Regions from separate parts of the Brevibacterium sp. CSND-B09 genome, predicted to be linked through region 3. Evidence: riboswitches for the same ligand, from Rfam matches in the RefSeq annotation. Region 3 holds a riboswitch; each other region holds the start of a gene.

The links. Region 3 has a riboswitch for thiamine pyrophosphate ahead of thiO (glycine oxidase ThiO). Riboswitches for the same ligand answer to the same signal wherever they lie in the genome.
Region 1: linked by a shared signal. The riboswitch ahead of ACU4IU_RS03680 (ECF transporter S component) and the one ahead of thiO (glycine oxidase ThiO) in region 3 are both predicted to bind thiamine pyrophosphate.
Region 2: linked by a shared signal. The riboswitch ahead of ACU4IU_RS05245 (TenA family protein) and the one ahead of thiO (glycine oxidase ThiO) in region 3 are both predicted to bind thiamine pyrophosphate.

The regions. Positions count from the first base shown of each region.
Region 1 is NZ_JBREGI010000001.1:746,942-749,137, reverse strand. It holds gene ACU4IU_RS03685 (ABC transporter ATP-binding protein) at 1-454, opposite strand, end outside; gene ACU4IU_RS03680 (ECF transporter S component) at 454-1,083, opposite strand; TPP riboswitch at 1,106-1,214, opposite strand; gene ACU4IU_RS03675 (fibronectin type III domain-containing protein) at 1,361-2,196, shown strand, end outside.
Region 2 is NZ_JBREGI010000001.1:1,099,304-1,101,499, forward strand. It holds gene ACU4IU_RS05235 (ATP-grasp domain-containing protein) at 1-210, shown strand, start outside; gene ACU4IU_RS05240 (uridine kinase) at 318-899, shown strand; TPP riboswitch at 956-1,062, shown strand; gene ACU4IU_RS05245 (TenA family protein) at 1,057-1,743, shown strand; gene ACU4IU_RS05250 (phytoene desaturase family protein) at 1,798-2,196, shown strand, end outside.
Region 3 is NZ_JBREGI010000001.1:276,266-278,461, forward strand. It holds gene ACU4IU_RS01435 (ketopantoate reductase family protein) at 1-309, opposite strand, end outside; gene thiE (thiamine phosphate synthase) at 306-989, opposite strand; TPP riboswitch at 1,001-1,104, shown strand; gene thiO (glycine oxidase ThiO) at 1,094-2,196, shown strand, end outside.

The DNA of each region.
Region 1 (2,196 bases), 470 kb from region 3:
TCCCGGCCAGAGCCAGCCGCTGCTTCTGCCCACCGGACAGAGCGGCACTCGGATGCTCCGGCGGCAGATCGAGTCCCAGCGCCTGCAGGGACTCGGAGACCTGAGCGTCGATTGTCTCGGACGGGAGTCCGAGGTTCTCCATCCCGAACGCCACATCATCACCGATGCGGGAGAAGATCACCTGAGAATCGGGATCTTGGAGGACCAGCCCGGTGCTGCCTCGGCGGGGATCCGGTTTCTCACCGCCGACGAGGAGTTCACCGGTGGCCTCACCCGATTCCTCGGGCAGGACACCGGCGACGGCGTGGAGGAACGTCGATTTGCCGGCCCCGGAGGCACCGAGCAGCAGCACCTTCTCTCCGGCCGCGATCTGCAGATCGAGCGGACCGACAGCCGGCCGGTCACGGTCGGTGTGCGACCACGAGAAGCCGGCGGCCGTGATCGGCAGCGCCATCAGCGCAGACGGCCGGAGGCGAAGGAGCTCAGAGCACCCGTGGCCGCGATCGCCCGGTAGGCGAACCAGGCGCCGATCCCGGAGATGACGAGGCCGGAGACGATCGCGCAGACTGCGTAGATCGCCTGGAAGCCGAACTGCCATTCGGCGTTGTACATGATGTTCTCGCTCACTGCCATGAACGCAGCCGCCAGCATGCCCGATGCGGCGGTGACCCACAGGGTGAAGCGCTTGTAGCCGAAGGCGGCGAAGACGAGTTCGGCACCGAGGCCCTGCAGCAGACCCGAGAGCAGGACGGTTGCTCCGAAGTGAGAGCCGAGGACGGCTTCGACGATGGCGGCGATGAGTTCGCACAGGAGCGCGGCACCGGGTTTGCGGATGATGGCACCGGCGAGCGGACCGGCCAGCACCCAGAGTCCTGCGATGAGACCGATCGACGGCGGGAATGCCTGGAAGGCGAGTTCGAGGACCTTCCAGCTCAGCGCCAACACCCAGAACACAAGCCCCACGGCAATGCCGAGAACGGCGGTGGTGACATAGTCGACCACCCGCCACTGTTTGGATTTCGGCGCCGCGGTGAAGGCGCGTGAAGAGGTGGGGGTGGTGCTCGGCGTAGTGGTATTCGGCATTGTGCCTCCTCATTTCAAGGAGGGGTGAAGAGTCTCGACTTCCTTCGGCGGTGCTAACCGCATCAGGTTCGAGGGTCTGCAGCTTCTTCTGCACTCTCAGCGCCCCTGACGGCGCTCCCCTGTCGTAGCCACCACTGTACAACAGGGGAGCGGGGCAGCGACCGGGATCCGTGGCGACGCGGAGGCCGGGGGCGGTCATCGAGGATTCACTTCCCGTTCCCATTCCCGTCGATGGGCCTCGAACAACCGGACACTACTGGTCAGTAGGAATGGGCGGGTGAATACGCATCGACTGAAGAGACCGCTCAGTGCCCTGTCCGCCGCCACCCTGCTCGCCGCTCTGGTGGCGGCCCCGGTGCCTGTGCGTGCCGAACCATCTCTCGGTTCCGGAGGGTCGACCGCGACCCAGGGCGCGAAGGCCGACTCTGCTCAGACTCCGAGCCCTGACCGGACGGATTCGCCCGCCGAGGCGGACGCGGGGAGCGAGGCGATCACCGATACCGTGTTGCAGGTTGGGGCCGACTCCACGGCGCGCAACCTCTCGTGGATGAGCGAGAGTGCCGGTGGGGGAGAGGTCCGGTGGGCACCGGCTAGTGAGGTCGACGGCGGAAAGCTCCCCGCCGATGCTGACAAGGCTGAGACCACGGACTCGGGCCTTGCCACCGACCTCAAGCGTCACTTCAACCATGCGAGCATGACTAACCTGGAACCCGACACCGAATACGCCTACCAGGTCGGCAGCGAAGAGGACGGGTACACCGAGGTGCAGCAGTTCACCACAGGGTCTGCTGGAGGAGACGACGAATTCCTCGTCTTCGGCGACCCCCAGGTCGGTGCCGGAGGCGGGGATCCCGACGACGCTGCCGGTTGGGACCGGACCCTGTCCTCGGCGGCGGCCACTGCTGACGACCCGAGCTTCTTCTACTCGCTGGGAGACCAGGTCAACTCCGCCGGCAACCAGGAGCAGTACGCGCAGTACCTGGCACCGGAAGCGACCCGCACGATCCCGCAAGCGACGACGATCGGCAACCACGATGTGTCTTCGAAAGCCTACGAGCAGCACTTCAACCGACCCAATGTCAGCCAGGATCACGGCGGTGGCGGCGTCATCAC
Region 2 (2,196 bases), 820 kb from region 3:
ATCGCCGGCGTCGAGTTCATCGAGACCGCCGAAGGCCGTCAGGTCGTCTACGACATCAACACGAACACGAACTACAACCCGTCCGTCGAGTCCGCCGAACAGTCGGCAGGTCGTCAGCCTGCCGCGGACCGTATCGCCGATTTCATCGCCGGCACCCTCGCCGAGGCGGCCCCACCGTCCGTGCCGCTCGCCGGGTCCGCAGCCCGGTGAGGTCCCGGGACACGGTCCTACGACACCTGCTGGCTGAGCTCCGCGCAGTCCGGCCGGGACAACGTGCGCTCATTGCCCTCGATGGGGTCGATGGGGCCGGGAAGACGATGCTCGCCCGCGAACTCGTGAATTTGGCCAAGACCGCTGCGGACGTTCCTGGTCATGATTCCGACCGCCGGGTCACCGCCATCAGCATCGACGGGTTCCACCACCCTCGGTCGATCCGCTACGCCCAAGGCAAGGGGCCAGACACGTTCTATCGCCGTTCCTATGACTACGGAGCATTCGTCGAGTCCGTCGTCGAACCATTTCGACGAGGCGGCTCGATCGTTCCAGCTGTGTGGGACGTCGACGAAGATCGGCCGCTTGCGCCGGAACCTCGGAGCCTGCCGAGCGACTGCGTCCTCCTGGTCGAGGGAATCTTCCTCCACCGTCCCGAGCTGGTGGATCTCTGGGATGCGAGTGTGTGGGTCGATGTTCCGTTTGAAGTCTCGGTCCCACGGGGAAACGACCGGTTTGCCGGAGCCTTCGATGCCGATCCCGAGGCCACATCGAATCGTCGCTACGTCGGTGGTCAACGTCTCTACTTCGCCGAGGCCGCTCCTTGGGAACACGCCACATGGGTGCTCGACAATCGCAATCTGGAACGGCCGACCCTGATCCGCCGGTCCGGGCCCGACCGGCCCTGATCTGCCAGCCCTGGCCCGTTCGCTCTGACAGCACACCTTATCCCGATGATAGTGTCGAAGTGCTGCAGGGGAGCGCCGAAAGGACCGGCGCTGAGAGTGCGCATGCAGACCCTTTGAACCTGATCCGGTGAGCACCGGCGGAGGGAGTGGACAAGCAATGACCACCACAGATTTCGACACATCGATCACCGTGGACGCCGACGGAGCGGTATCAGCACTGGTGAGTTCGACCAGCTGGCAGTGGACGGAAGCCGTCGAACACCGGTTCGTCCGGGAGCTCTTCGCCGGCAGCATCGACGACGCAGTGATGCGCGACTATCTGGTGCAGGACTATCAGTTCTTCGAGTCGTTTCTGTCGATGCTCGGCGCGTGCGTGGCCCACGCCGATGAACTCGAGGCGAAGCTGCGGTTCGCCCGACAGCTGGGAATGCTCGTCGCCGATGAGGACACCTATTTCGTCGACTCCTTCGCCGAATTGGGAGTCGATACAGCCGATTATCTCCACCCGGAGCTGACCGCCCCGACGGTTGGGTTCCGCGATCTCATGGACTCGTCAGTCGCTTCGGCGTCGTATCCGCAGCTGCTCGTCGTCCTCGTTGTCGCCGAATGGCTCTATCTCGACTGGGCCGAGTCCCGGAAGGACATGCCGCCGCGACATATTCACCGAGGCTGGATCGATCTCCACCGAGGCGAGGCCTTTCACGGGTGGGTGCAGTTCCTCGTCGACGAACTCGAACGCGTCTTCCCCTCCGGCGACGCCGAAGCCGCCGAGTCCCTGACCCGCGTGTGGCGGCACGCCGTCGATCTCGAATGCGCTTTCTTCGACAACGTGTACGACAACTGAGCCGCCAGGGAACGCACACCGCAGCCGTCCATCTCACTGACCTAGACTGGCCACATGAGCACAGGTGTTGATGCAGTCGTCATCGGATCCGGCCCGAACGGCATGGCCGCCGCCGTCACCATGGCCCGTGCCGGGCTGAGCGTCGAAGTTTACGAGGCTCAGCCGACGATCGGCGGCGGCGCCCGCACTCTCGACCTCGGTCTGGCCCCCGGCGTCACTCATGACATCTGCTCGGCCGTCCACCCACTGGCCATCGCCAGCCCCTTCTTCGTCGACTTCGACCTGCGTGCCCGCGGCCTCGAGTTCACCACCCCCGAGATCTCCTACGCCCAGCCCCTCGACGGCAAACCCGCTGCGCTGGCCTTCCACGATCTCGAAAGGACGGTCGACCACCTCGGCGCGGCAGGACCGGAATGGCGGCGTTTCTTCGCTCCGCTGCTCGACCGGGTCGAT
Region 3 (2,196 bases):
GACCGAGTCGAGTCCACCCGCTTTGACCGCGACGATGACGAGGTCGAAGGTTCGTGATGCGGCTGTGAGTTCCTCAGCGGTGATGACATCGACCTGATTCGTCCGATCATCACCGGGTGCAGTGAAGCGCAGTCCCTCCGCGCGGACCGTCTCCGCCCGTGCCTGCCGGAGCAGGAAAGTGACATCGCGTCCGGCCTCCTGCAGATAGGTGCCGAACGCTCCGCCGGTCGCCCCCGCCCCGGCGATGAGAATCGACAGGTCAGCGCCAGCACCGATTCCGTCGGATGCTCTGTCAGCTGCTTGGGTCATTCCAACTCCTCCTTGAGCTCCCGCGCGGCCGCAGCGGGATCCTCAGCCGAGGCTATCGCACGGACGACGACGGTACGCCTCGCGCCCGCCTGCCGGATCGCGTCCAGCCTCTCCCCGGTCGCGATACCGCCGATCGCGAACCACGGTTTGGCCGCCTCGGCGGCGGTGGCGGTCAGCAGCGCCGTCCCCACAGAGGCGCGGCCTGGCTTCGTCGGGGTCTCCCAGACCGGCCCGACACAGAAATAGTCGGTCTCCGGGTCCGCCTCGGCGGCGAGCGCCTGCTCGAGGGAATGGGTCGAGCGGCCGAGGATGACATCGGGTCCGAGCACAGCCCTGGCCTGAGCACTGGTGAGGTCGCCTTGACCGACGTGGAAGACGTCGGCGTCGGTGAGGAGCGCGACGTCGGCACGGTCATTGACGGAGAAGAGCTTGTCGTGACGAGTGGCAGCATCCTTGAGGACCTCCAAGGCCGCGATCTCGGCGCGAGCCTCGAGGCTCTTGTCCCTCAGTTGGATGATGTCGACACCCCCACGGTAGGCGGCATCGAGGAACTCGGCGAGGTCACCTTGAACGGTCCGGGCATCGGTGCACAGGTAGAGCTTCGCCTCTGCCAGTCGGGCCTCTCTCCAGGCTCTCTTCGTCTGCCGCGCTGCGGTGCGCGGTGGCATCTGTGTGGTCATGGTCATAGAGTAGAGGAGTTCGCGGGAGCCTCCCAACGAGGCTGAGAGGGCGTAAGAGCCGACCGTCAGACCTGATGCGGATCATGCCGCCGGAGGGAGAAGCTGTGAGAGTCATTGTCGTCGGCGCCGGGATCATCGGCCTGTCCACGGCCTGGTATCTGCGCCGACTCGGTGCCGAAGTCACCATCATCGATCCTGCGCCCGCCCAGGGTGCGAGCCATGCTGCCGCAGGGATGCTCGCCCCCGCCGCCGAGGTGGTCTGGGGGCAGACTCCCCTGTATCCGCTGATGCGGGCCTCCGCGCGGATGTATCCTCAGTTCTCCGCCGAGGTGACGATCGCTGCCGGCAGCGATCTCGGTTTCTCGGATGCCGGAACATTGGTGTGCGCCGGTGACCGAGCGGACCTGCAGGCTCTGCGGGAGCTGCGCGATGCACAATCGCGATCCGGTTTCGCCACCGACCTCATCACGGGCAGTGCTGCCCGCCGGATTGAGCCGTCGTTGTCGCCTGCCGTGGCCGGGGCCGTGCACATTCCAGGCGATCACTCGATCGACCCCCGTCGGATCACTGCCGCACTGCTGACTGTCCTGTCCGCTGACTCAGCGCGCTTCGTTCGGCAGCGGGCGGTAAAACTGATCAAGGACGGCGATACGACTGTGGGAGTCGCTCTGGGCGACGGCCGTCGACTGGAGGCCGATCAGGTGATCATCTGCGCCGGCAGCGCTGTGTCCGCGATCGTCGGTGCCCCGCAGCTGCCTCTGCGTGAGGTCTGGGGTGATGTTCTGCGACTGCGCGCCTCCGCGAAGGCGACTCCGCTGCTGAGCCGCACCATCCGCGGGCTGGTCAATGGTCGCCCCGTCTACCTGGTTCCTCGCCCGGACGGCGAGATCGTGCTCGGTGCCAGTTCGCGTGAGGACGGACTCTCCGGCACCCCGGCCGGGGCGATTCACCGGCTGCTCGCCGACGGGCAGCGACTGGTCCCGGGCATCCTCGACGCGGAGATCACCGATATCACCACCCGTGCCCGGCCCGGTTCTCCGGACGACCTGCCGATGATCGGCCGCATCGATCCCGGCTGCATCGTGAGCACCGGGTATTTCCGCCACGGCATCCTCTTGGCCCCGTTCGGCGGCAGGCTCGGTGCCGAGCTCGCCCTGGGCGTCGCCTCCGACTGGCCTCCTGACGGGACGCTCGAGTCCGTGTCCCC